Regions from separate parts of the Lysinibacillus fusiformis genome, predicted to be linked through region 2. Evidence: riboswitches for the same ligand, from Rfam matches in the RefSeq annotation. Region 2 holds a riboswitch; the other holds the start of a gene.
The links. A riboswitch is a leader RNA that binds a small molecule or an ion and turns the genes downstream of it on or off. The one in region 2 is predicted to bind FMN.
Positions count from the first base shown of each region.

Region 1 (12,579 bases), 280 kb from region 2:
TGCGTCTGCAAAAATATTTTCATCGTATCGGCATCCCAAATATTCATTGCTTTTCAACAACGGAAGCAGCAATGAATTATTTAGTAGATTCATCTTTGAAAGATGAGCTAGAATTAATCGTACTCGACACTAAAATGACACTCAGAAATTGCGAGGAAATTTGTCAGCACATTCATGTACTTAAAAATTGGATAGAAGTCCCTATCCTTCTATCTACTACCTACGAAAAAACCATAACAATTGATAGGGTATTTGAAGCTGGTATTTTCGACTTTATTTTAAAACCTTTTGATTTCACTCAATTTAAGACTCGTATTCAAGTAGCCTTAAAATATCAGAGGGAAGCCACGCTTCGAAAGCAGCAGGAAAGTATGATTCAAAAAGATTTGTTTGTTGCAAAAAAATTCCAAAAGAATGCACTATCTCCCCCATTAAATCTTGAGCATATACAGGTTGATGGTCTTTATGTAACATCCAATACACTAGGAGGTGACATGTACTGCTGGTTTAAAATTAATGAACATTTAACCGCCATTCTTCTGTATGATGCAATGGGGCATGGTATCGCTGCATCACTCGTTACTATGTCTATTAGATCCTTATTAAAAGGAATGATTACGAAGTTAATTGATCCAGTAGCAGTAATTCAAGAACTTAACCGCCAAATATACGAGCTATTTTCTGATGATATGGACCGTTTTTTAATGACGGCAATCTACATACTTCTAGATACAAAAAACGGAACTTTGCACTATGTGAATGCGGCTCATCCTTCTGGTTTTTTATTTGGAAAATATGGAGAAACAGTCTTCCTCCCAGCGAATACGCCTATCCTCGGACTATTCCCTACTATTCAAATAAATAAAAAAACAATACCTTTATCAGGCTGGCACCGCATTATTCTTTATACGGATGGATTATTAACATTAAACGAGCAAAATTCAATTGATATGGACTTTTTCTACAGTTATGCTTCACAGGATAATAGCTATGCACTACAAAAGTTTTCTCAAAAATACAATTTATTTGATAATGATTACAGTGATGACATCACAGTCGTTTCAATAACAATTACATTAAAGGGTAGGTGATTGAAGATGGAATTCACACTCAATGTAAATCCTGATACACAAGCTATAGCCTTTATTGATCAAGTAATGGAGAATTATACAGAGTTATATAATCTACCTTATAAACGAGAATTACGATTTGTTGTACATGAATTAGTCATCAATGCCGTAGAGGCTATGGGGAAAATTGACACACCCTCTCAAAAGGAGATCCAAATACATGTAACGCAATCATACGAAGAAATAAAAATAACAGTCACTGATGAAGCAAAAGGTATTGCCGAAAATGACTGGGACAAAGTTCTTCAATTCGATTTAGACGAACTTGATTATTCTGATCGTGGACGCGGTTTATTTTTTGTCAAAAATATGGTCGACCATATTTGGTTTGAAAATATTTCAGAAACAAAATTTTTAGTTGGTATTTCAAAAAAGATTCATATATAAAGTAAACGTAAAATTGGGGGCGTGTTTTAATGAAGTTATCTATACGAAAAAAAATGAATCTGCTTATATTTGGTTGTATTATCTTACTTACTTCCCTTTTAGCAGGAGTCAATTTTTTTGTTGCCAAGAACAATCTATTAGAAAGTGCTGATACAAAGCTTCTATCAGATATACAGGTAAGCTATGAATATTTAGACGCTAAATATCCTGGAGAATGGTCCATTAAAAACAACCAACTCTATAAGGGCGATATCAATATGGTAGAAAATTTTGAGGCAGCTGATAAAGTTGGAGAACTCACAAACGGGAATGCTGTATCCATCTTTCAAAATGATACTCGTATAAGTACCAATATAGTAGATAACGGTCAACGCGCTTTAAATACAAAAGTTTCTGACGAGGTTGCTACTGTTGTGCTAGGAGAAAAAAAGCGCTTTATCGGTTCTGCAAATGTCTTAGGAAGTTTGCATCAAGCAGCCTATGATCCTATAGTAAATAGCCAAGGGGAGGTTATCGGCGTATGGGCAACCGCTGTCCCTACCGCTCCTTATATAAGCATTGCCACAAAATCAGCACTGGAGAATGTAGCCATTTCCTTAGTGATTGCCATTGTGATGATTGGAGGAATTAGTTGGTTCTTACAAAAACAAATTGTTAATCCGATTAATATTCTGAGTACAAATGCCAAGGAGCTAGCAGAACTAAACTTAAATGTTAAACTGTTAAACCCGAAAGGCAAAGATGAAATCGCTGAATTAGCACGCGCATTTAGTAGTATGAAAAATCATTTAACAGAGACGATAATGATTGTGGCTGGTAGTGCACATCAAATCGCAAAGTCATCACACACTTTAGCAGAATCATCCCATCAAACAAGTGAAGCATCTAACCAAATCGCATTGACAATGAATGAAATTGCTGTTGGTACTACGACTCAATCCGACCAGGCTGAACGAATCGTTTCCATGATGCAAAAAACGATCGAGGAAGTATCAAAGAGCTTACAAAAGGCCGAAATCACTTTAAATAGCGCTATTGAATCAACTCATATCGCACGCAAAGGAGAAGAAGCCATCAATGAAGCGATTATGCATTTAGGTGATGTGACGAAAACTGTGTCTTATGCAACTGATTCTATCCAGAAGTTAGGCAAGCGCTCTGAAGAAATTGGTGGTATTATTACCGTTATCACAGGCATTGCTGAGCAAACGAATCTGTTAGCACTCAATGCAGCCATCGAGGCAGCACGAGCAGGCGATCAAGGAAAAGGCTTTGCTGTCGTTGCATCAGAGGTTCGTCAGCTAGCAGAACAGTCAAGTTTAGCAGCTGGACAAATTACAAATCTCATTAATGATATCCAAGCTGAAACTTCTGTGACGGTAAGGACGATGGAAAGCAATCTATTGGCGGTCGAGGAGCAAGTAACAATCATTAATAAAGGTGGAAGTGCCTTAAAAGAAATCGTGGAGAAAGTTGTCGAAACAGAAGAAGGTGTCGAACAAATGAAAGTTGCATTTACACATGTTAACGACAACTCCTTAGGTGTGCAACAAGCTATCCAAGATATTTCACGTATTATCGAGGACGCTGCAGCAGCTACAGAGGAGATTGCCGCGACTTCTGAAGAGCAATATGCGACAGTTGCAGAAATTACACAAAGTTCGGATGAGCTATCATCAATTGCTGATAATTTACAAAATGAAGTTAATAAATTTAAGTTTGAATAAATCCCAAACAAGTAAAGAAAAATGGAGGCGCTATAGGATGAATCAGAAGAACATTGCAATGAATATTGACACAAAGGCTGATTATATTGTGATTGCGTTTACTGGCGATTTAGAATACGGGATAATTGAAGATATAAAGTCAGAGCTGCAAACACTTAGCTTGGACACAAAACACGGATACATTATCGATATGCAAAAGGTTACAAATATCGATAGCACCGGATTCGGTATGATCGTTAATTTCGCTAAGAAGGTGTCTGTAAAAGATAAAAAAATTGCCATTATTGTCGTCGATGATTTCATTCGCAACTTATTCGCTATTTCACAGGTTGATAAAGTATTCCCTATTGCCAAAAGCGAAGAACAAGCAAAGAAAATTATTAAAGAAGATTGGCTAGGAGAGCTATCACTTAACGAATATTAATTCTTGTCATACTAAAAAAAGTGTATTCCTATTAGACGGAATACACCTTTCATGTTGTTGAAAAAAGATCATGTCACTAGCAGAAAAAGATCTTTTAGCAAGGCGAGGGGTTGATTTCCGTTCCGCCAGCGTCCTTTCCAGGGGGCGTCCGATGAGCCGCTTCACTCACTTCCGTTCGCTCCAGGGTCTCATCTGTGACGCTAAATCCCCTAGGAGTGACGCTGGCTCCACTCCAATCAACCATGCTGCAAAATGTCTTTACTTTTTTTCATACTAGCATAGCAATCAAATAGCCCAATAACTGTATTCTTAGGGGGATAGGCCCTTTATTTTCAATGTGGAGAAGTGATGCGTGACAACACTCCTCCATAAAGAGTAGTGAACATCTTCATTTTATTTGGAAATCTTTGCTAAAAAAATTAAATATTTATGGGTTGGAGTGGAGGGCTACTTGACTCCCGTGGGATAGCGAGACAGGCGAAACCCTGCACGGAGCGGTAGCGGAGGAAGCGATTCGGCGCTCGCCCACAGGAAAGCAAGTAGCCTGCAACGGAAACCATTTTCACCTTTCACAAAAATTCTATTGATGGTTTTGTTTTTCAACACTATGAAAGGTGTATTCCTATTAGATGGAATACACCTTTTCTTTAATATTGCAGTAGCATATTAACAAACACGACAAGAATGATGATCGGTACGACAACTAACATTAACATACGATATGATGAATAATAGCCTTGTCCCATTTGACTACCCATTAACAATTCTCTTTTCACAAATTCTTTATCCACTACATGGGCAATAAAGATAGCAATGAATAAATTTCCTAATGGAAGCATGATGTTTGACACTAGAAAATCGGTTGCATCAAAAATACTTTTCTCAAAAATCGTTATATCCGATAAAACACTAGAAGAAAGTGCTGCTGGAATAGCTGCAATAAATACGACTATACCAAGTAAAAGTGTCCACATTGGACGTGATTTCTGACTATGTTCCATAAATGCCGCGACAATAATTTCATATAAACTAAATGATGACGTTAATGTGGCAAATAAAAATAGTAATAAAAACATCGCTAAAAATACTTCACCGAATGGCATTTGACTGAAAGCTGTTGGTAGCACCATAAATAGCAAGCCTGGACCCGCTGCTGGCTCTAAATCAAAGGCGAACACAACAGGGAAAATCGCTAATCCTGCTAAAAATGAGACTAGCACAGTTAACAGCACAACAGAACCTGCTGAATTTGGCAGACTTACATCTTTTTTTAGATAAGAACTATATGTAACAAGACAAGAGAATCCCACTGCTAACCCAAAGAACGATTGCCCCAGCGCTTCTAATAATGCCTTTCCAGTAATATTCGAGAAATCAGGCCATAAGAAGAATTTTACGCCCTCCATTGCCCCATCCAATGTAACAGCACGCACAACAAGGACAATGAACATTATAAAGAGTAGCGGCATCATCCATTTATTGGCCTTTTCAATCCCATTTTGTACACCTAACGAAATCACAAGTACATTGGCTAATGTAAACAACACTAAACCAACTAGCGTAATCCAAGGCGTACCTATAATTTTTCCAAATAGCTCAGCTGGATCTACTGCTGGATCGATTACAGCGCCAGCAACACCGAGCCCGCTATAAATAAAGATCCAACCTCCAACTACACTATAAAAAGTTAATAATAAAAAACAACCTAGTACACCCATTCGACCAATCCAAGCCCAGCCTGACTTTGTCGGAGCAATTTTTTTATATGCCGTTACAGCCTCTGATTGTGTACCACGTCCCAAAACATACTCGGACAATAGCATTGGTAACCCTATTAACAAGGTAAATAACACAAAGATTAGGAAAAACGCTCCTCCACCACTTTGTCCCGTTACATAGGGTAGTTTCCAAATTGCCCCTAGTCCAATTGCAGCACCTGCTGATGCTAAAATAAATCCTAATTTACTAGACCACTGTCCCTTTTGTTCACTCATCTCTTCAAACTCCTCAAACATTCTAAACTCTTCCCTATTTTACATGAAAATATAGCTTTCGACTAGGTCATAATGATAAAGTACTAGATAGCTAGAACACTCCATTACTTTTTTCTATGTTTATCCGTTAGTTTTGCCTTTCTATCCGTTCTTTTTAGTAATTTATCCGTTACATCCTTAAACCCTATCCATCATTCCTTCAACAAAAAAACCTCGGGTATATTCACCCGAGGTTAGCGTATATTATTTTGATATATAGATAGAACGTTGACGGTCGATCCATTTGCGCATTGTTGTAAATAAAAACGCCATAATAGCCGTTAATAAAATACCTTTCACAATGTTAAATGGTAAAATCCCAGCGACAATCATTTTATAAAGTGAGTCACCTACAACAGGTTCCATTCCTAAGAAGTATGTGTACATTGGTAAAAATACTACATAGTTTAAAATACTCATGCCTACTGCCATAACGACTGTACCTGTTGCTAAACCTCCAACAAGACCAGCAATTGTTTTAAATCGATTAAAAATAAAGCTTACTGGTAAAATAAATAAAATACCTGTTGTAAAGTTAGCAATATGACCTACTGGCACACCTGTTGGCGTTCCTGAGAAAATCCAATCCAATACATTTTTAAATAACTCTACTAAAATACCAGCTACAGGCCCCATTGTGATGGCTGCTATTAATGCAGGCATATCACTAAAGTCCACTTCCAAAAATGCTGGGAACGGCGGAATTGGGAAATTAAAAAGCATTAATAAAAACGAAATACTGCTCAGCATACCAATCGTAATAAACGATTGAAGTTTAACATTCTTCTTCATAGAAAACTCTCTCCTCTTTGCTGATTCAATCTCGCAAGAAGAAAGGTGACGATCTTTCAATTGTTAGCATGAAAAAACCCTTATGCATGAAAAAGCACAAGGGAGAAAGGCATGACGAATAAGCGTCAATATAAACTATTTTTTGAGCACTGTTTAAAAAGCCCTACAAAAAAGCGCTCGGCTATAGTTCACTTCATAACAATGAATGACGATCGTACCTCCATCTTCTCCCATCCAGACTTTAACTGTCGGCCTTGGAATCACACCAAGTCAGCCATGCAAATAAATTTGCACAGGTCGCGGGCTGAAGAGTGTAGCATAAACCATTCGAGTTAATGAAAAACATTAACGGTTTACCACTCTATTACCGCCGGTCGGGATTTTCACCCTGCCCCGAAGATGAATCATATTATTTTATACTACAACCTTACTATAATTAATTATCAAGAAAAAGTAAATAGTTCTGCTTAAAAAAATCCGATTAGATTTGTATGTATTATAAAAATGAGGCTGGGACATAACTAGCCTCAATTAGTGAGAAATCCTAATTTGAATGAATTCAAATTAGGATTTCTCTATTTTTTATGTTGTCTCCATACCTAATGGCTGTGAATTTTCTTAAATTCACAGCCATTAATGCCAGACCTATTTCATTTTTAACCTTCGATTTTCCTCGAACAGAAAATCGAGTGAAACGCAAATTAGCTTTCAAGAATCCAAAAACTGGTTCCACGTCAATTTTGCGTTGACGATAAATGGTACTCGTTTTTTCTTCTGAAAGCTTTGTTCTTACATATTCTTTTTGCTGTTCCCACTTCTCATTCACTATTAACTTACGATTATTTCCTTCTTTTGCTTTTGTACATAATGAACGGAATGGGCATTCGGAACAGTCTTCACATTCGTATACCTTAAACTCGCGCGTGAAATCATATTGATCCGTTTTCGTGGTACGATATTTAAATACAAGCTGTTGTTGGTTCGGGCATGTGTATTGATCATTTTCTTCATCATAATCCCAGTATGCTGTATTGAATTCGTTTTGTTTATACTTTTTCTTTTGTTCTTTTAAATACAAGTTATACGTAATTAAGGCTTCTCGTTTACGATTCGAAAGGATATCATCATAATTTTGTTCGCTACCATATCCAGCATCTGCGACAACGTGTTTTGGTAGTTCAAAATAATGTTGTTCGATTTCATCTAAAAACGGGATTAAGGTACGTGTATCCGTTGGGTTCGAATAGATACTATAGGCAAGCACATATTGACCTTCTGTTGCGACTTGGATGTTATAACCTGCTTTCAATTGACCATTTTTCATATAGTCATCCTTCATTCGCATAAATGTGGCATCTGAGTCCGTCTTGGAATAACTATTTCGCATGCCAAAGATTTCAAAGTCTTTTTGATATTTTAGTTTACGTACAATATAGTCGATTAATTGTTTGCGTGCTTGCTTTGGGAATTTCCGTTCGGCTCTTAAAGCTTTTCGCGCAGCTACATCCGATGAATCCTCTATTTTTTGATCATACGCGGAAATCACTTCGTCTACTTTTTCTACCATCTGGGCGAGCTCTTCTACTGCTAATTCTTCTACATTTTCTCGTTCAATTTCTGGTATGATTTCTTTCTCGAGTAGCTCATCGTATAACTGGTTTGATTTTTCAATTAATCCGTTATGATATTTCTCGATGGATTTTTTCCACACGAAAGTAAATTTGTTCGCATTGGCTTCGATCTTTGTTCCATCAATAAAAATAGCTTCCTGATCAATTAATTCTTCTTGGACCAACTGGCAACGGAATTGGACGAAACATTGGCGGATCAACTCTTTCATTTCTGGTTGAACACGAAAACGGTTGATCGTGCGGTAGCTTGGTTCATACCCTTGAGCTAGCCACATCATCCGAAGACTATCTTTTAATAGGGCTTCAATTTTACGCCCTGAGAAGACAGATTGTGTATAAGCACATAAGATAATTTTAAGCATCATGCGTGGATGGTAGGCGGGACAGCCTTCATTTCGAAGGAATGGTTCAAACGCTTCAGGCGAGATACTTTCAACTAGATGGTGGACATGGAAGGCAATATCATTTTTTTGTAATGTTACTTCTAAATCTAAAGGCAAAACTAATTGATTCATGTTATAATTTTTAAACATAAGGATCCTTCTTTCTGTATAATTTTGTTGTGGTGACTTAATTTTATCAGAAGTGATCCTTATTTTTTTATGAAAAAATTTAAAGCCTGTGAAATTTTACTGATCGTAAAATTTCACAGGCTTTTTAATTTAGAGGTGGGTTTTGTCCCAGCCTCATTTTTGACTAAGGCATATATTGTTTATTTGGCCCCACAGGCTTTGGCAAATACGTTTTCAAATCGAATCCTTCCCAGCTTTCTTGGACCACATTATCTAAGCGTAATTGTTGGCCAAAGCCAGCAGCAGTTAACATCATGGCCTCAATCAATTGCGTGGCGCGGATTGGCTCCATCGATGCTAAATCTAAGGGGATATCAAATGTAACGACGACACCTTCCGCTTCCTCTTTCACGGTATAAGTCACATTTTCAGGAACAACTGTTACATAAACATCATCATTTTTGTTTTTCATGAGTGTAAGTGCCTCTGTAACATTTGCAAATGTTTGACGGAAATCTGGTGACAGATATTCCGCACCATTACCATCTTGGTATAAATAATAATTAAAATGTTTGGCGTTTGTTAATGACATAGCTTGGCTTGGCTCGCCCTCTTGAGAAAACTCATAAGGTGTGCCATCTTCATTTTGAATCTCCACTTCCGTATATTCAGAATCTGAGAATGTATCTTCCAAAGTTCCTTTATACTCATTGACGGTAGCTGAAGCAACATCATAGTCATTGTCCTTTGGTAAAACGTGGACAAGCTTGTCTTCCTTCTCCTTCAGTTCACCTTTAAAAGGATGATAATCTGTAAACCTTTTGGCTTCTTCATCAATTTGAGGAGCGTATTTCTCATACATCTGTAGAGTAGAAGGTTTTTCTGTTCCAAAATCAGTTGCTACACGCTCATTTGGTATCACATATGTCATTGGCACACTTTCCGCATCACGTCCTGCTAAACCAATACGGAAAACGACAGCATCTTTCACATCTTCCTCATAGACAGATGACCGTAAAGATAACATGCGCTCATGCTCCGATACAATACTGGATTGAAGCGCTTCATCCTGCGTAGCAGCGTCTTTAGCAGAACGATCTTCCTGTAAAGTAGCGTAATTAGCCGTTTCTGGAGTACTAGCTAGATCTTTTTGGCTAGCGTCATTATTCATGAACATGGAGCCAACGAGTACCGTTAGCGCGAAAACTGCTGCTACACTCGTAAAAATCGGCATTTTTCGGAACTTAAATCGTGATGGACGTTCATCTTGGATCGAAGGTTTACTTTCTTGTTGTGCTTCTTCATTCTCTATAGGTTGTTGTATTGCTTCTTGAAGGTGACTATTATCCTGCAAGCGAGCATCTGCCATTAACCGATTTAATATTTCTTCTTTTGAACGGTGGTCAGAAAGCTTAGGGGCATTGTTCAATACATATTCAAGCTGTTCATCATCAAATGGCTTATGCGTCATTGCCGTTTCGCCTCCTGTTCTCTAATCGGCTGTAGCTGTTGCCTTAAAAATTTAATGGCTCGATGCTGGGTCGTTTTTACCTTAGCTTCTGTCCAATCTAGTATTTGCGCTGTTTCTGCGATCGATAAATCCTGAAAATAGCGCATTATAATGACCATTTTTTGGTCGCCTGTACAGTTTTCAAGTGCTGATTCTACCTGCATAAATTCATCACTGGCCTGTAGCATATCTTCCGGTGATGGTGTGGTTGAATGGAGCTGTTCCGTTTCCCAGTCAAAGAAATCATGTGAATGCTTTTGGCGTACAGCTTGCTTTCTAAAATGATCAATCGCTACATTTTTGGCAATAGCAAATAGCCATGTTTTCTCACTACTATTCCCTGCAAATTGATCATATGAGCGCAACACTCGTACATAAACTTCATGTGCTAAATCTTCGGCAAGTGTACGGTTTTTTACTAAATATATTAAAAACTGAAACACGTCTTGGTGATATGCATCGTATAGTCGATGGAACACGGAGTCATTCAAAGCACTCCACCCCCGTTCTATAATATTTGTCGTCTTACATTCATAGAAGTTACAGCCAATTAATAGCAATACATGTTATTAATCGAACGGTAAATAAAACGTGAAGGTCGTACCCTCTTTCAGCACACTGTCTACCATAATATTACCTGAGTGTGCCTTCACAATATTTCTAGCAATGGCTAAGCCAAGACCAGTTCCGCCTTTGGAACGGGTACGTGCCTTATCGGCTTTGTAAAAGCGTTCAAAGACATATGGTAAGTCGTCCTGAGGAATGCCATGCCCTGTATCTTGAACAGATATTTTAGCAAATGTCGGCTCCTGCTCGATTTTTACAGTCACAGACCCTTCATCTGTATGCCTTAGTGCATTATCGACTAAATTTGTAAGCACTTGTTCAATCCGATCCTCATCAATATTAATCATGGCCTCGTCATTAAATTCACTGTCAAATTGCAGACGAACGTGCTTTTCCTTTGCTACCTGAGCAAATTTTTGTGTAATACGCTCGAATGTCGAATTGATCGGTAATTCATCTTTATAAAGCGTCATATGCCCTGATTCCATGCGTGCCAAATCTAATAGATCTGTCACAAGGCGACCCATTCGCTTTGATTCATCATAAATAATTTTGGTAATCTCATTACGCTCTTCCTGATCCTGAATAAAATCATCGTCCATTAATGCTTCAGAGTAACCTTGTAGCATAGCAATCGGTGTCCGTAGTTCGTGAGAAACATTAGCGATAAAATCGGATCTTAATTTTTCTAAGCGATGTTGCTCAGTCATATCACGAATAACAGCCACAGCCCCACGTATCATTTCACCACTATAAAGAGGACTAATCGTAAATGTGTAGTAGTTGCCGTCCATTTCAATTTCCTCTTCTAGTTTATCCTCAAACATCAGCACATGATCAAGCATATGATACAGCTCTGGGGGGATAGGCTTTGCACTTTGCGAGCCTTTATTCACAAACCACTTTTGCATTAAACGTTCTGCTGGTGGGTTACTTAATAATATTGTACGATCACGGTTAAAGGTAATCACTGCATCTGTCATAGATGTCAAAATATTCGAAAGCTGTTCGTTTTCTTGATTGATAACCTCTAAATTGTGCTTTAATTGACGACCCATTTGGTTGAAGGCAACGGCAAGTTGACCAATTTCGTCATTTTGCGTTGTAGGCATTTTCGCTTCAAAATTTCCTTTCGCAATTTCAAAAGCCAACTCACGCATTTTTCTTAATGGTGAAGTAATACGTGAAGAAAGGAAAAATGCGAAGAATGTCGTCAGCACAAATGCTATGAAGGCAGCTAAAAAGACAATTTTCGTTGTTTCCTTAGACGTTTTATGTAGCGCATCTGGGCTTTGATAGATGAAGACAGCTCCATGTACTGCATTTTCAACATTTAGGGGGAAACCAAGTACGACATACGATTCCATCTTTTCTTGATCAGTAGAAGAAGGCATCATCATTTCTTTAATAATGGGTTCATCTGATTGAAACACTTCATGAAAAGATTTATTGGCTAAAATAGTATCTTGTATTTCTTTTTTGTTGACACCCTCCTGCATTGCGAAGGATACTTCAACATGGCTTATCGCGATCAATGCATTGGTCCCTGTAGGTAAAATATCTTTTAATAATTCCGAAGTAGATTCTGCTGTTTCATTGTCATCTACTATACTTGCCACTGTAGCAGCTGTCTGACGCAATGAAATTTCTGCTTGCTGCATATGATAATTTTGAAGAAATTCAAGCATTAATACCGTGAAAACAAATAATACAAATGAAACGAGAAGCAATATGGTTACCCATAGCTTCCCGACAACACTATTCCATATTCTATTCATTGACAACCTCAAATTTGTATCCAACGCCCCAAACTGTCACAATCATTTTAGCAGCGTTTTCAGAAACTCGGTTGAGCTTTTCACGTAA
Region 1 is NZ_CP070490.1:3,176,491-3,189,069, reverse strand. Features, by position in the region: gene JTI58_RS15505 (SpoIIE family protein phosphatase) at 1-1,091, shown strand, start outside; gene JTI58_RS15500 (ATP-binding protein) at 1,098-1,517, shown strand; gene JTI58_RS15495 (methyl-accepting chemotaxis protein) at 1,547-3,244, shown strand; gene JTI58_RS15490 (STAS domain-containing protein) at 3,282-3,668, shown strand; gene JTI58_RS15485 (sodium-dependent transporter) at 4,316-5,662, opposite strand; gene JTI58_RS15480 (ECF transporter S component) at 5,906-6,493, opposite strand; FMN riboswitch at 6,712-6,898, opposite strand; gene JTI58_RS15475 (IS1182 family transposase) at 7,053-8,657, opposite strand; gene JTI58_RS15470 (RNA polymerase subunit sigma) at 8,821-10,107, opposite strand; gene sigX (RNA polymerase sigma factor SigX) at 10,104-10,637, opposite strand; gene JTI58_RS15460 (ATP-binding protein) at 10,716-12,491, opposite strand; gene JTI58_RS15455 (response regulator transcription factor) at 12,484-12,579, opposite strand, start outside.
Region 1: another riboswitch for FMN. It lies ahead of JTI58_RS15480 (ECF transporter S component); the one in region 2 lies ahead of ribE (riboflavin synthase).

Region 2 (12,579 bases):
ATGTCTTGCGTATAAAGTGAGCCCACCCTTTCTCAATAACGCCAGGAGAGCCTTTTCCATTTTCTTCATCTCCTTCATCATATCACTTTCTACTTTGTAATGTATGTCCTATACATAGAAAAAAGCTCCCTACAATTTCTTGTAGAAAGCTTTTTCTTTTATTTTATTGGAAGATGGACAATGGCAGTCGTTTCTAAATGTTTTGATGAATCAATTGAAATATGACCATTATATTTAGCAACAATTTCTTTCACAATAAATAAGCCTTGGCCTCTTAATCTACCATTCTCATGTTTTTTTGTTGAAAATCCTTGCTTAAATATTTGATCAGAATTCGCAATATTTGGCCCTGTATTAGTAATTTTAAATTCATACTGTGCCTCATTTGCTGAACAGCAAATTTTAATTTTACGTTGTTCCTCAGGTAATTCAACAGCGGCATCAATCGCGTTATCAATTAAATTAGATAGAATCTTGATTAAATCTGTCGTTTTAATCTTGTTAAAGTCATCTTGAGAAATAGTAAAATCCATATCGATATTATGATTTTGAGCCGTTAATTTCTTCGTTTGCAATAATATGGATAAACCTGGATGATCAATATTTAATTTTAATGATTTAATCGCTTGCACTTCTTTGGATAGTGAAGATAAATATTGTTTAGCCTGATCTGTTTTTTCTAATTGTAATAAACCATGTAACACTTGAATATGATTCGTAAAATCATGACGAAGGGACGACACCGAGGTAATCAATGTTTTGATTTCTGCTAGGTACGTGTCCTCTGTAGCTCCAACTTCCTTCGCTACCTCTTTTTGATACCATCTTTGTAAAAATAAAAAAGAACCGATGACAATTAAAATAAGCACACCATTAAAAATAAAATTAAATAGGTTGTCTTCAATGACTTTACCCTTAATACCATTTAGCGTATCTGCACTGATGTCAATGCCTAAATACCCGATAATTTTCCCATTGTCATCTTTGATGGGTGCACCAACCGACAAATAAGACCCATGTACAGAATCATGAATTACCTCTGTGACATAGGTTTCACCGTTATAGGCTTTTTTAACTTGCTTTGCAGGAACAGTACAAATCACCCCAATTCCAAAGCCCTCTTTCATTTCTTTTGGCATCCCCGTAATCATGGCTATTGATACTTCAGGATTGTCCACCTTTAAGGTATAAACAAACAGTGCCCCTAATTTTATTCTTGCATCATTTAAATAATTTCTTACTTTCCAATAATAATCATTTTCCTGTGGATTATTTAAAAATTGCTGATATGCATCCGTATCAATGGATGCAGCAATAGAATGGGCTGCCTCTAAACTTTGATTGGCAATCGACTCTTCAACGGTCTTTTTTATTTTTACATAGGATGTAAAGATGTTTAAACTTGTAAACAAACATAATAAAATCGTTGATAGAATTAATATTAGTTTTATTTTTCTATTTTTCATAAAAAACGGTACTTCCTCATCTATAAATATTCTAGAATATTATTATATTATAATTAACTCTATTTTTTGTTTGTAAAGCAAACATTGCTTGTATATCCTACATAAATTAAAACACAAAATCAATTTTTATTTTACTCATTCCTAAAATTACACACCGTAACAAATAGTTTAATAATCCTTGACAAGAAAGTAAACTAAAAAGGTAAGTAATAGCGTTTTATGTCTCATTTCCTATTTAAATGGAAAATGAAAAAGGCCACTATAGCAAAGGTATCAAAAAAAGATCAAGTATCAACAATATCTGATCTCAGAGTGTCGACAAACTAAATTCGTAACAAAAAGTTATCATATGTCGGCATTTGATTTTAGTTTTCTATGTTCAGATGTTTTTCTGAATCCTTGAAAATAAAGGGTTTGGAAAATCTATAAAGAATTGTGCTTATAGCCGTTTAATCTAAAAAAATAATAGACAAAGTCGAAAAAATCGACTTCGTCTACAGTCTGAGATCAGATATCAACAATACCTGATCTACAATACAATTTACTTATTTTTTACTTGAAGTACGTGTTTGATCTTGCGGCTTTAGAAAGGTAGGTCGTTTACTATAGCCCTTTGGAGATAGTCGCAATAAGGACTTACGTAAATTGGCTTTTTCGAAATCGGCACTAAAGTTAATATATGGCACACCCAAGACCTGCATGTTTGCCGTATATAATAGTATGAAAAAGACTGAAATAAAGAAGCCAAATAAACCAAAAAATGCCGAAGACATAATAATGATTAATCGAAAAATACTCATAGCCGTCACAAAGGATTGATTGACCAATGTAAATGCAGCGATACTGGAAATGGCAATCACAACAATCATTGAGGGGCTTGTAACACCTGCTTTAATCGCTGCATCTCCAATAATTAATCCCCCTACCACACTAATTGAGCCACTGATTGCACTTGGAAGACGTAGGTTAGCTTCACGAAACAATTCAAACATAAATAACATCATTAAAATTTCTAGAATGGTTGGGAAAGGCAATCCCGTTCTCGATTCGACAACTGTTGCAAGTAGTAGAAATGGAAGCTGTTCTTGATGATAAGTCGTCAATGCAAGCCAAAAACCTGGCAGCAGCATACTTATTAATATCCCGACAATTCTGAGTAATCGTTCCATCGAGCTAACAATGATTGGGTACTCATTATCCTCTGCCGATTTAAAGAGCAACATAATATTTGTAGGTGTAATTATGGCATAGGACACACCATCAATCATTAAGAGAATTCTTCCTCTCATTAATGCCTGCATAGCAAAATCAGGTCTTCCTGTATAATCATGTCTTGGAAGGATGGTTGCTGTCTTTTCGATTGTTTCCATTAACAAATCACCATTGATAACAATATCCGTATCGATTTTTTGTAATTGAAGTCGAATTTGTTCCAGCATATTTAAATTCACAATGTCTTCCATATAAAGGATGGCTACTGTTGTTTTAGAACGCTTGCCAATTTCTAATGTCTCAACACTAAAAGAATTAGTGGGTAATCGTTTTCTTAATAAAGCAATATTAATAAAAACATCTTCAATAAAGTCATCTCTAGGTCCTTTGACCACTAGTTCTAGTGTTGTTTCCCCAGGCTCTCGATTTGGTCTTTTTGAAATATCGCTAGAATAAAGTAACTGATTTTCTTCAAAATACAATAAGACATGGCCTTTATAGACCCTTGTCACTGCATCCTCTTTCGATAAAATCTTTTGTAAATAGGGAATGTGTAAATGCTGTTCGATTTCTTCCTCTAACATGTCCTCAGAGACTTTGCTTAACAAAGATTGAACACGTTGAACAACCACAGTTTGAAGTATTTGCTCATTGACCATTGCATCACAAGTTATCAAATGTACTGTATATTGCTGAAAATTATATTGTTGGAAAATCACATCAGCAGAGCGTTGAAATAGTGATTTCAACATTTTCAAATTGATCATTTGTTCCATTGATGAAATACTTCTCATCTCCTACTGAGCCAGCTCAAGATTAGTACATTTATGAAAACAATCACCTTCAATAAATACACTTAAGCATATTTTTCCCACGGTTGTTCAAAATATTCAAAGAAACAAATGTTGTGACGAGTTATTCAAATTATCCTCAGCCAATCATTTTCTTTAGATTCGCCATCTCAATCGCAGACATTGCAGCATCATAGCCTTTATTACCAGATTTCGTGCCTGCTCTTTCAATCGCCTGTTCAATATTTTCAGTCGTGACAATACCGAAAATAACAGGTACATTCGTTGTTAACGATACATTGGCAATGCCTTTTGCTGATTCATTACAAACATAGTCATAATGAGTTGTAGAGCCACGAATAACGGTACCTAAACCAATAATGGCATCATATTTCTTTGTTTCTGCCAGTTGTTTCGCAATAAAAGGAACTTCAAAAGCCCCTGGAACCCATGCGACATCAATAGATGCGGGATCAACCCCATGGCGTGTTAAACCATCCATTGCTCCATCTAATAATTTGCTTGTAATGAACTCATTAAAACGACCTACAACTACTGCAATTTTTAAATCCGTTCCAATTAATTGTGCTTCAAATGTTTGACCCATTGTTCTTGCTCCTTTTTAAATAGAAATTTTATTTTCATTTGTGGATAACTGATTACGATAAACAACCAATGCTTCTATTGATATCATTTTTAAGCCATGATGTGCCGCGAACTTTGTCAGTTCCTCAAAACGAAGCATTTGCCCATCATCACCCATAATTTCACAAATAACACCTGCTGGTACACTATGACAAAGCTTCGCCAAATCAACTGTCGCTTCTGTATGCCCTCTCCGTTCTAACACACCATGCTCCTTCGCAATCAGCGGAAAAATATGACCTGGTCGACGAAAATCAGTCGGCTTAGCTTGCTTTTCTATCATTTTCTGTATTGTTAATGCACGCTCAAAGGCGCTAATCCCTGTCGTTGTATCTTCATGGTCAATACTCACCGTAAATGCGGTTTGATGGTTATCCGTATTGCGCTGAACCATCGGATGTAAATCTAGCTTATGTGCGATCTGTTGCGAAATCGGTGTACAGATTAAACCTCTACCATAGGTTGCCATAAAGTTGATCGTTGCTGGTGTGATGAATTCAGCGAGTGCCAGCAGATCTCCTTCATTTTCCCGATCCTCATCATCGACCACCACAATCATGTTGCCTTGCTTTAAATCCTCAATGGCTTCTTCAATTGTATGTAGCACGATTATCATCTCCTCATTCTGTTATTTTAAAAACCATGTTGTGCTAAATAATCTCTCGTAATTGTTGGCGTTACTTGCCCTTTTTTTAGTTGCTGTAAAATATATTTACCGACTAAATCTGTTTCGATATTAACGATTGCTCCAACCCTCTTCATACCTAAAACGGTTTCTTTGTAAGTATGAGGAATGAGCGAAATCGTGACACGATTCGCTTCAACATGAAAAAGGGTTAAGCTTGTGCCATCAATTGTTATGGAACCCTTCGGAATACAAAAGCTTGTTAGTTCATCTGACATTTCTATATCCATATAAACGGCATTTGCTACTGGACGTATGCGCAAAATTTTACCGACTCCATCAACATGACCAGCAACAAAATGACCGCCAAATCGTCCATTAGCAGGCATGGCACGCTCCAAATTAACTGAATCACCTAGCGCCAGCTGCTGTAAATTTGTTGCTTTCACTGTTTCTGGCATAACATCCATTGTAAGCTGCTGTTCAGTAAATTGTGTCACCGTTAAACAAACACCATTGACTGCTATACTGTCGCCAAGCTTGACATCCTCCGCTATCTTGACGGATTGAACCGTAATTTTCATACTGTCCCGATCGCTTTGCACAGCTTTTACGACACCAATATCCTCTACAAGCCCTGTAAACATTCCATCACCTACTCTTCTTATTTGCTCTTCTATCCTTCACTTTTGAAGTTTTATCCGTCATTTTTGAAAGTCTATCCACCTGTTTTTGTGTTTTATCCTTCTCCCTTCACTAGCTACCAATAAAAAATAAAAACCCCTTTCATCAAAGGGGTTTTGGGAGTATAAGACATCAACAAATAAGCCTACTTGAAAACGATTTTTTCCATAGACTGTCATCTCATTTGTTCTTCTCCCATCCAGACTATCACTGTCGGTTTTGGATTTGCACCAAATCAGCTTGCGCTCACGGACTTTGAATTGCTTCATCACCGCCGATTGGGAATTTCACCCTACCCCGAAGAACATCTTCTATTCGATTGTAGCTAAATAAAAAAACTTCCCAAAAGATGATTGGGAAGTGGCGTAATAAATGCATAGTCAAATAAACCTTCTAAATTAGAATTAATTTAAAAAGCTCGCATTTTTACCCTTCTCCCATCCAGACTGTCACTGTCGGTTTTGGATTTGCACCAAATCAGCTTGCGCTCACGGACTTTGAATTGCTTCATCACCGCCGATCGGGAATTTCACCCTACCCCGAAGGATACTTTTATTTAGCTAGTCTTACGATAACACTATTTTATTATATTATCCATCCTTCTTTTTAAATTTTTTTCGTCATATAAATTTTAAGCAGCTCTGACGTGACTTGATAAATGTAAAAGAAATTATTAAAATGATGACATTTAACTTGTTTGTGAAACTTCTCAATCAAAAAAACGTTCCTTTACAGGTGACTATTCAGTCTAACAGTTTGGAGGTCATTTCCTTGACATTTTTAAAAAATATACCGTTTAAGCAAGGTGTTTTCTATGCCTTATTAGCACTCTGTTGTGGAATTTCAATTGTTTTCGTCCATCATAATGAAAAATTTTATGAACGACCGATAGCGGAAGTAATACAGGTGAACGTCACAGAATCGGAACCGATGACAGATATGTATGAGAATGAGGATGAATTGTTTACACAGGAAATTACGGCCATGATCAAAAATGGACAGTATAAGGGGCAATCCATTCATTTGATGAATGACTATTCTTCTTCTGGTGCTTTTGATCAAAAATACCATGTAGGCAATGAAATCTTTGTCACCATAGATAATCACACAACACAATCAGGGTTAACAGGTACCATCCTCGATTTAAAACGTGATCAAACCATGATCATGATTGCGTGGATTTTTATTTTTGCCTTACTCATTATAGGCAAAAGACAGGGCTTGTTTTCTATCATTAGTTTGGTTGTCAATGCCTTGATCTTATCATTTGCATTAGATCTTTATGTTACACATGGGGGCGTAAGTCTGTTATTCGTTAGTGGTATTTGTGCCCTGTTATTTACCATTATTTCGCTCCTACTCATTAGTGGATTGAATACAAAAACGTATGTAGCCATTGTGTCCACACTTTTAGGAACCGTTATAGCGCTTATCATTAGCTCAATTGTGATTTGGTTGACAGGTGAAAATGGTCTTCGTTATGAAGAAATGCAATTTTTAACACGGCCCTATCGCACAGTCTTTATGGCAGGTTTATTTATTGGCTCGCTTGGGGCTGTCATGGACGTCTCTATTACGATGGCTTCCTCCATTTTTGCTTTATACGAGCAAGATCCTACTATCTCTGTCAAAGCACTTAAATCTTCGGGACATGAAATCGGTAAAGATATCATGGGTACGATTACAAGTATTTTATTCTTTGCCTACCTTTGCGGCTCCATCCCTATGATTATTCTCTATTTGAAAAATTCTTCCACATTAGGACTCACATTGTCCTTGAATCTTTCTTTAGAATTAGCCCGTGCCTTAGCAGGGGGTATTGGTGTTGTCCTCACGATTCCTATTAGTCAGTATACTGCTATATTTTTCATTAATCGAAAGAGGGTTCAAGAATGAATGTTATCGTCTTATTAGCAGTTATTTTATTTGCGTTGATGGTGATAGTAGGTGGTAAGCAGGGTGTCCGCTCATTTCTTTCTTTATTTCTAAACTTTGGTGTACTCTTTATCACCATCTTTTTAATGACAAACCCTAAAAATAGTCCCATTATCTTGACGTTTATAGCCTGTACGGTCATTAGTTGTATTAGCCTTTTCTATATCAATAAAACAAACAGTAAAACCATTACAGCCTTTATCGCAACGATGGTGACGATTGTTGTGTTACTGCTATTTATTACCTTTATTACAGAAAAATCGATGATCCAAGGGTTTGGTGAAGAATCGACTGAAGAAATTAGTATCTTTTCCCTCTACATTGGCGTTAATTTTGTGCAGATTGGTGCATCAGTCATTATTATGAGTACGATAGGTGCCATTATGGATGTGGCTATTTCTATCGCCACTTCCATGCATGAGATTTTTTATCGCAATCCCACGATTAGTAGAAAGAAACTATTTACATCTGGGCTAAGTATCGGGAGAGATATTTTAGGAACTGATACCAATACATTATTTTTTGCTTTCTTTGGTGGCTATTTAAGCTTATTAATCTGGTTCAAGGATCTCTCCTATTCGATTGGCGAGATTGTTAACTCCAAAGTTTTTAGTGCTGAAATGACAACCATTCTTTGTGCAGGCATCGGCATTGCACTGATTATTCCAATTGCCTCCTCCATCAATGCCTATTATTTAATTCGAACACGAGAAAAAACAGAAAAACTGTTGTAAAAAGATACTAGCACCTAGCACTTATATGTGATAGGTGCTACATGTTGTTGCAAAAAGATGATGTCAACGGCAGAAAAAGCAACTTTGCAAGGCGAGGGGTTGATTTCCGTTCCGCCAGCGTCCTTTCCAGGGGGCGTCCGATGAGCCGCTTCACTCACTGCGTTCGCTCCACTCCAATCAACCATTCTGCGAAGTGGCTTTACTTTTTTCATAGCAGCATAGCGATTAATCGCCCATTATCTATATTCTTAGAGGGGATAAACTCTTATTTTCAATGTGGAGAAGTGATGCGTGACAACACCTCTTCATAAAGAGTAATGAACACCTTCACTTTATCTGAAAACCTTTGCTAAAAAGGTAACACGTTTGTGGATTGTAGTGGAAGGCTACTTGACTCCCGTGGGATCGCGAGACAGGCAAGCCTCTAAACGGAGCGGTAGCGGAGGAAGCGGCTCGGCGCTCGCCCACAGGAAAGCAAGTAGCCTGCAATGGAAATCCATTTCTACCTTTCAATTGACTGTTTTGTTTTTCAACACTAAGTAGAGGCTGGGACAAAAAGAAAAAATGTTAGACCAAGATATAATTGGTCTAACATTTTTTTGATTTAGGAAGGCATATTTAACTTCTTAAAGTGAAAAAGCTAATATCCATTTTTATTGTTTTTCAATATAATCTAGTTCTGTCCCAGCCTCTAGATATTTCTCCTCGTACCTCTCAAAAAATGAATGCTATGTCAAAAAAGTTTGTCCAAATTGTGAAATCGTATAGTAGAGGCTAAAATTAATGCTTACATTTGAGAATTTTTTTTTGCTATAGTAAAAAACAGAAGAGTTAGTATCGCGGAGGTGTACTAGCTAATAGGAAACACGATCGCTGATAATCCACATCACGATAACTTTATCATGCAGAAGAATGAAATAAGACTAAAATTCATCTATAAATTTCAGAATGTTCTGTATTTCATTCTTCTATGCTAGTCAAACATTTTTTGAAGGAGTTTTTACAGTGAATAAGGAAATAAAAACAGGTCCGATCATGGTGGCTCTCTTAGTAGCCGGCTTTGTAGGACTGTTTAGTGAGACCGCATTAAATATTGCACTAGGAGAGCTAAGCCAGCTCTTCGATGTGGACGCTACAACCATCCAATGGCTGGCAACAGGCTATTTTCTCACATTAGGCATTTTAGTACCTGTGACAGGCATTTTAATGCAAAAGTTTACTACTCGCCAAATGTTTATGGCGTCTTTACTCTTTTCGATAATCGGTACCATGCTTGCCGCTGTCGCACCGGTCTTTGCTGCCTTACTTTTAGCACGTATTATTCAAGCAGCTGGCCTAGCGATTATATTACCATTAACGCAAAATGTGATTTTCACGATTTTCCCAGCCAATAAACGTGGTGGTGCTATGGGCGTTATGGGTCTCGTCATTTTGGCAGGACCCGCTTTCGGCCCTACATTGGCAGGGATGATTTTAGATACGCTATCCTGGCACTGGATATTCTGGGTTACCATCCCCTTCCTGTTATTCTCCATCGTTTTTGGTTTTATCTTTATTCCCAATGTGAATGAAACAAAGCAGCTTGCTATTGATGTCTGGTCTATCATCTTATCTACCATTGGCTTTGGTGGCATTGTCTATGGTGTCAGTGCTGGCGGAGATTTAGGCTGGACAAGCATTACCGTTCTTAGCGTCATTTTGCTCGGTATTATCGCCTTATGTTTATTCGTATTGCGACAATTGAAAATGGAACAGCCAATGTTAAATTTGACAGCATTTCAGTATCCCATGTTCGTGTTAGGTCTTCTCATGAATATGATTACCTTCTTCAATATGCTGTCTATGCTAGTGGTGCTCCCTATGTATATGCAAATGGCCCTTTTCGTATCGGCCTTTGTGACAGGTTTAATATTGCTTCCTGGTAGTCTATTAAACTGTCTATTAGCACCTACAATCGGCAAGTTCTTCGATAAATATGGACCTCGTGCAGTCATTACCCCCGGCACGATACTTGTTGTGGTCGGCTATGGACTTTATGTTCTATCTGGTACCGAAACAGCTACTTGGGTATTAGTCATAACACATATCATCATGATGCTTGGCGTTGGGATGGTATTAGCCTCTGTCCAAACGAATACGCTGAATGCCTTACCAAGACGATACTTTCCAGATGGTATTGCGATTACACAAACCTCTCAACAAGTGTCTGGTGCAATTGGTATTGCTGTGATGGTGTCGTTGTTCTCAGCAAAACAACAGCAGCTCCTAAGTGACATGACAACTAATACGCAAGAAGCAGCGGCTTCAGGTTCAGCATTTGTCTTTACTATCAGCTTTGTCTTGGCAATTATTAATGTCGCTCTCTCGTTTTTCTTGAAAAAAACACAATAATTTCTTGATAAAAATGAGGTGTCTCAATGGGCTTTGGAGACACCTCATTTTGTTGTAGCATTTCCGTTGCAATCGCCGCATTATCTGATAATATTTACCATAAGATGTTTACGTACGCTCAAAATGGTTGCTGTTTCACGATGCATTAAATCGCCCATTCCATGTAACATTTTTTAGCATAAGACGTCAATACAACGAGATGAAAAAGGAGAAAGTTTGCAATGAAGCATATTATCTTTGATTTTGATGGGACACTGGCAGATTCAACTGCTGTGTTTGCATCAGCATGGAATACATTAGCCCAAAAATATAAATTTAAAGGCATTGAATTGAAGGAAATTGATGCATTAAAAAAATTATCAATTTCAGAACGCAGTAAATTATTTGACTTTCCGATGTATAAATTGCCCATGATTTTACCGCAATTTTATAAATTGTATCGTCAATCATTAAATGATGTTCATCTTTTTGAGGGCATGAAAGAAGTTTTGATAGAAATTGATAAAAGAGGCTATAAAATCCTGATTATTTCCTCTAATTCTAAGGAAAATATTTTAGAATTCCTTAAAATGAACGGTATTCATTGTGTAGCTGATGTTCTTTGCTCCAACCGCATTTTTGGTAAGGACAAAGTAATGAAAAAGTTTTTAAAGGAAGCAAATGTCGAGTCATCTGACGTGATATACATTGGAGATGAGCAAAGGGATATTGTTGCATGTAAGAAAGCGGGTGTACCCATTATTTGGGTGGAATGGGGCTATGATGCCAAAGAGGTCGTACAAAACGAGGAACCTGAATACAGTGTCACTACACCACAGGAAATTTTAGAGATTATTTAATCATGAAGAAGGATAATAGCCTATTACTTGTCTATTATCCTTTTTATATGGTTATCCTTTGATGTCACTAATCTGCATGAGCTTTTCTGCTGTACTATTAACCCCTTTATAGGCATCTGTTAATTCGTACATACTCGCAGCAAATTGCTGTGTAAACGCAGCAATCTGATTGGCTGATGCATTGACTTGATCGATGGATTGTTTAATGTTTTCTAGTTGCACAGTTATGCTATCGGCACTTTCAGTACTACTCTGGGACATTTTTTGTATTTCAGAAGCGACCACAGCAAAGCCACGCCCATGTTCACCTGAACGTGCCGCTTCTATCGATGCATTTAGACCAAGAATTCTCGATTTCATAGCTAAATCTTTTACTAAATGGACAATCACATTAATTTGTTGAATATCGCCTGTCATCGATTCTGAGAAATTAGATAGCTCTTCCAATCGATTGGATACATCCTTACTGGCAGTGGCTAATCCTTCATTTGTGGCCGTCATTTCTTCAACAGCACTTGAAAGCTCAGTTGCCAATAGGCGCATACTATCCATTTTTTCATTCGAAATAATGGCACTTAATACGCCAATAACACGTCCTCCTTCAAAAATAGGCTGGGCAGAGGCGATATAGGCCATACCAAATCCTTCAGCGCTACGTTCTTCTTTTATAAATCTTCCCGAGCTTAACGCTATTTCTGTTGCTGTTCCACGATATTTATGTACTGGATCACCAACCCTAACTTTTAAGTCAACCTTTTTCCCCGGTTTGTAGGCAAGCACTCTTTCCGTATCTGCCACGATGACACAAGCATCCTCTGGGTAAGTTACTTGGTATAAATCAATCGAATCGATAGCTGCTTGTAGTTTAGGATGCATTGTTTTTCCTCCCCTAAAAGTTTTCTAATCTGTATCAATTTAACTATATCATGCCATCCCAAAAAAGACACCAACGTCTAGTGGTGTCTTATCACGACATTATGAGTTCTTCAATAATTCTACATATTTTTCTGCCGTTCGAATTTCAATTGTTAGAGAATTCTCTCCATAGCTTGCCTTAATTAAAAATGGTACGTCATTTGCGTTTTGAAACCTAAAATCTAACGTATCATAAGAAACCGTAGCATCTCTACCTTTTGGAACATACCCTACATCTAAGGAATGATGATGGCGCTCAACATATTTGATTGGAATTTGATCTACTGCGTTAAAGAGAGTTGAAGATGTTTGACAGATTCCACCGCCAATACCCATGACTAC
Region 2 is NZ_CP070490.1:3,456,793-3,469,371, reverse strand. Features, by position in the region: gene JTI58_RS16865 (histidine phosphatase family protein) at 1-60, opposite strand, end outside; gene JTI58_RS16860 (ATP-binding protein) at 159-1,466, opposite strand; gene JTI58_RS16855 (spore germination protein) at 2,012-3,454, opposite strand; gene ribH (6,7-dimethyl-8-ribityllumazine synthase) at 3,609-4,076, opposite strand; gene ribB (3,4-dihydroxy-2-butanone-4-phosphate synthase) at 4,092-4,721, opposite strand; gene ribE (riboflavin synthase) at 4,748-5,386, opposite strand; FMN riboswitch at 5,607-5,732, opposite strand; FMN riboswitch at 5,849-5,974, opposite strand; gene JTI58_RS16835 (YibE/F family protein) at 6,195-7,319, shown strand; gene JTI58_RS16830 (YibE/F family protein) at 7,316-8,092, shown strand; gene JTI58_RS16825 (hypothetical protein) at 8,140-8,403, shown strand; gene JTI58_RS16820 (DHA2 family efflux MFS transporter permease subunit) at 9,098-10,483, shown strand; gene JTI58_RS16815 (HAD-IA family hydrolase) at 10,705-11,322, shown strand; gene JTI58_RS16810 (methyl-accepting chemotaxis protein) at 11,374-12,198, opposite strand; gene JTI58_RS16805 (VanW family protein) at 12,298-12,579, opposite strand, start outside.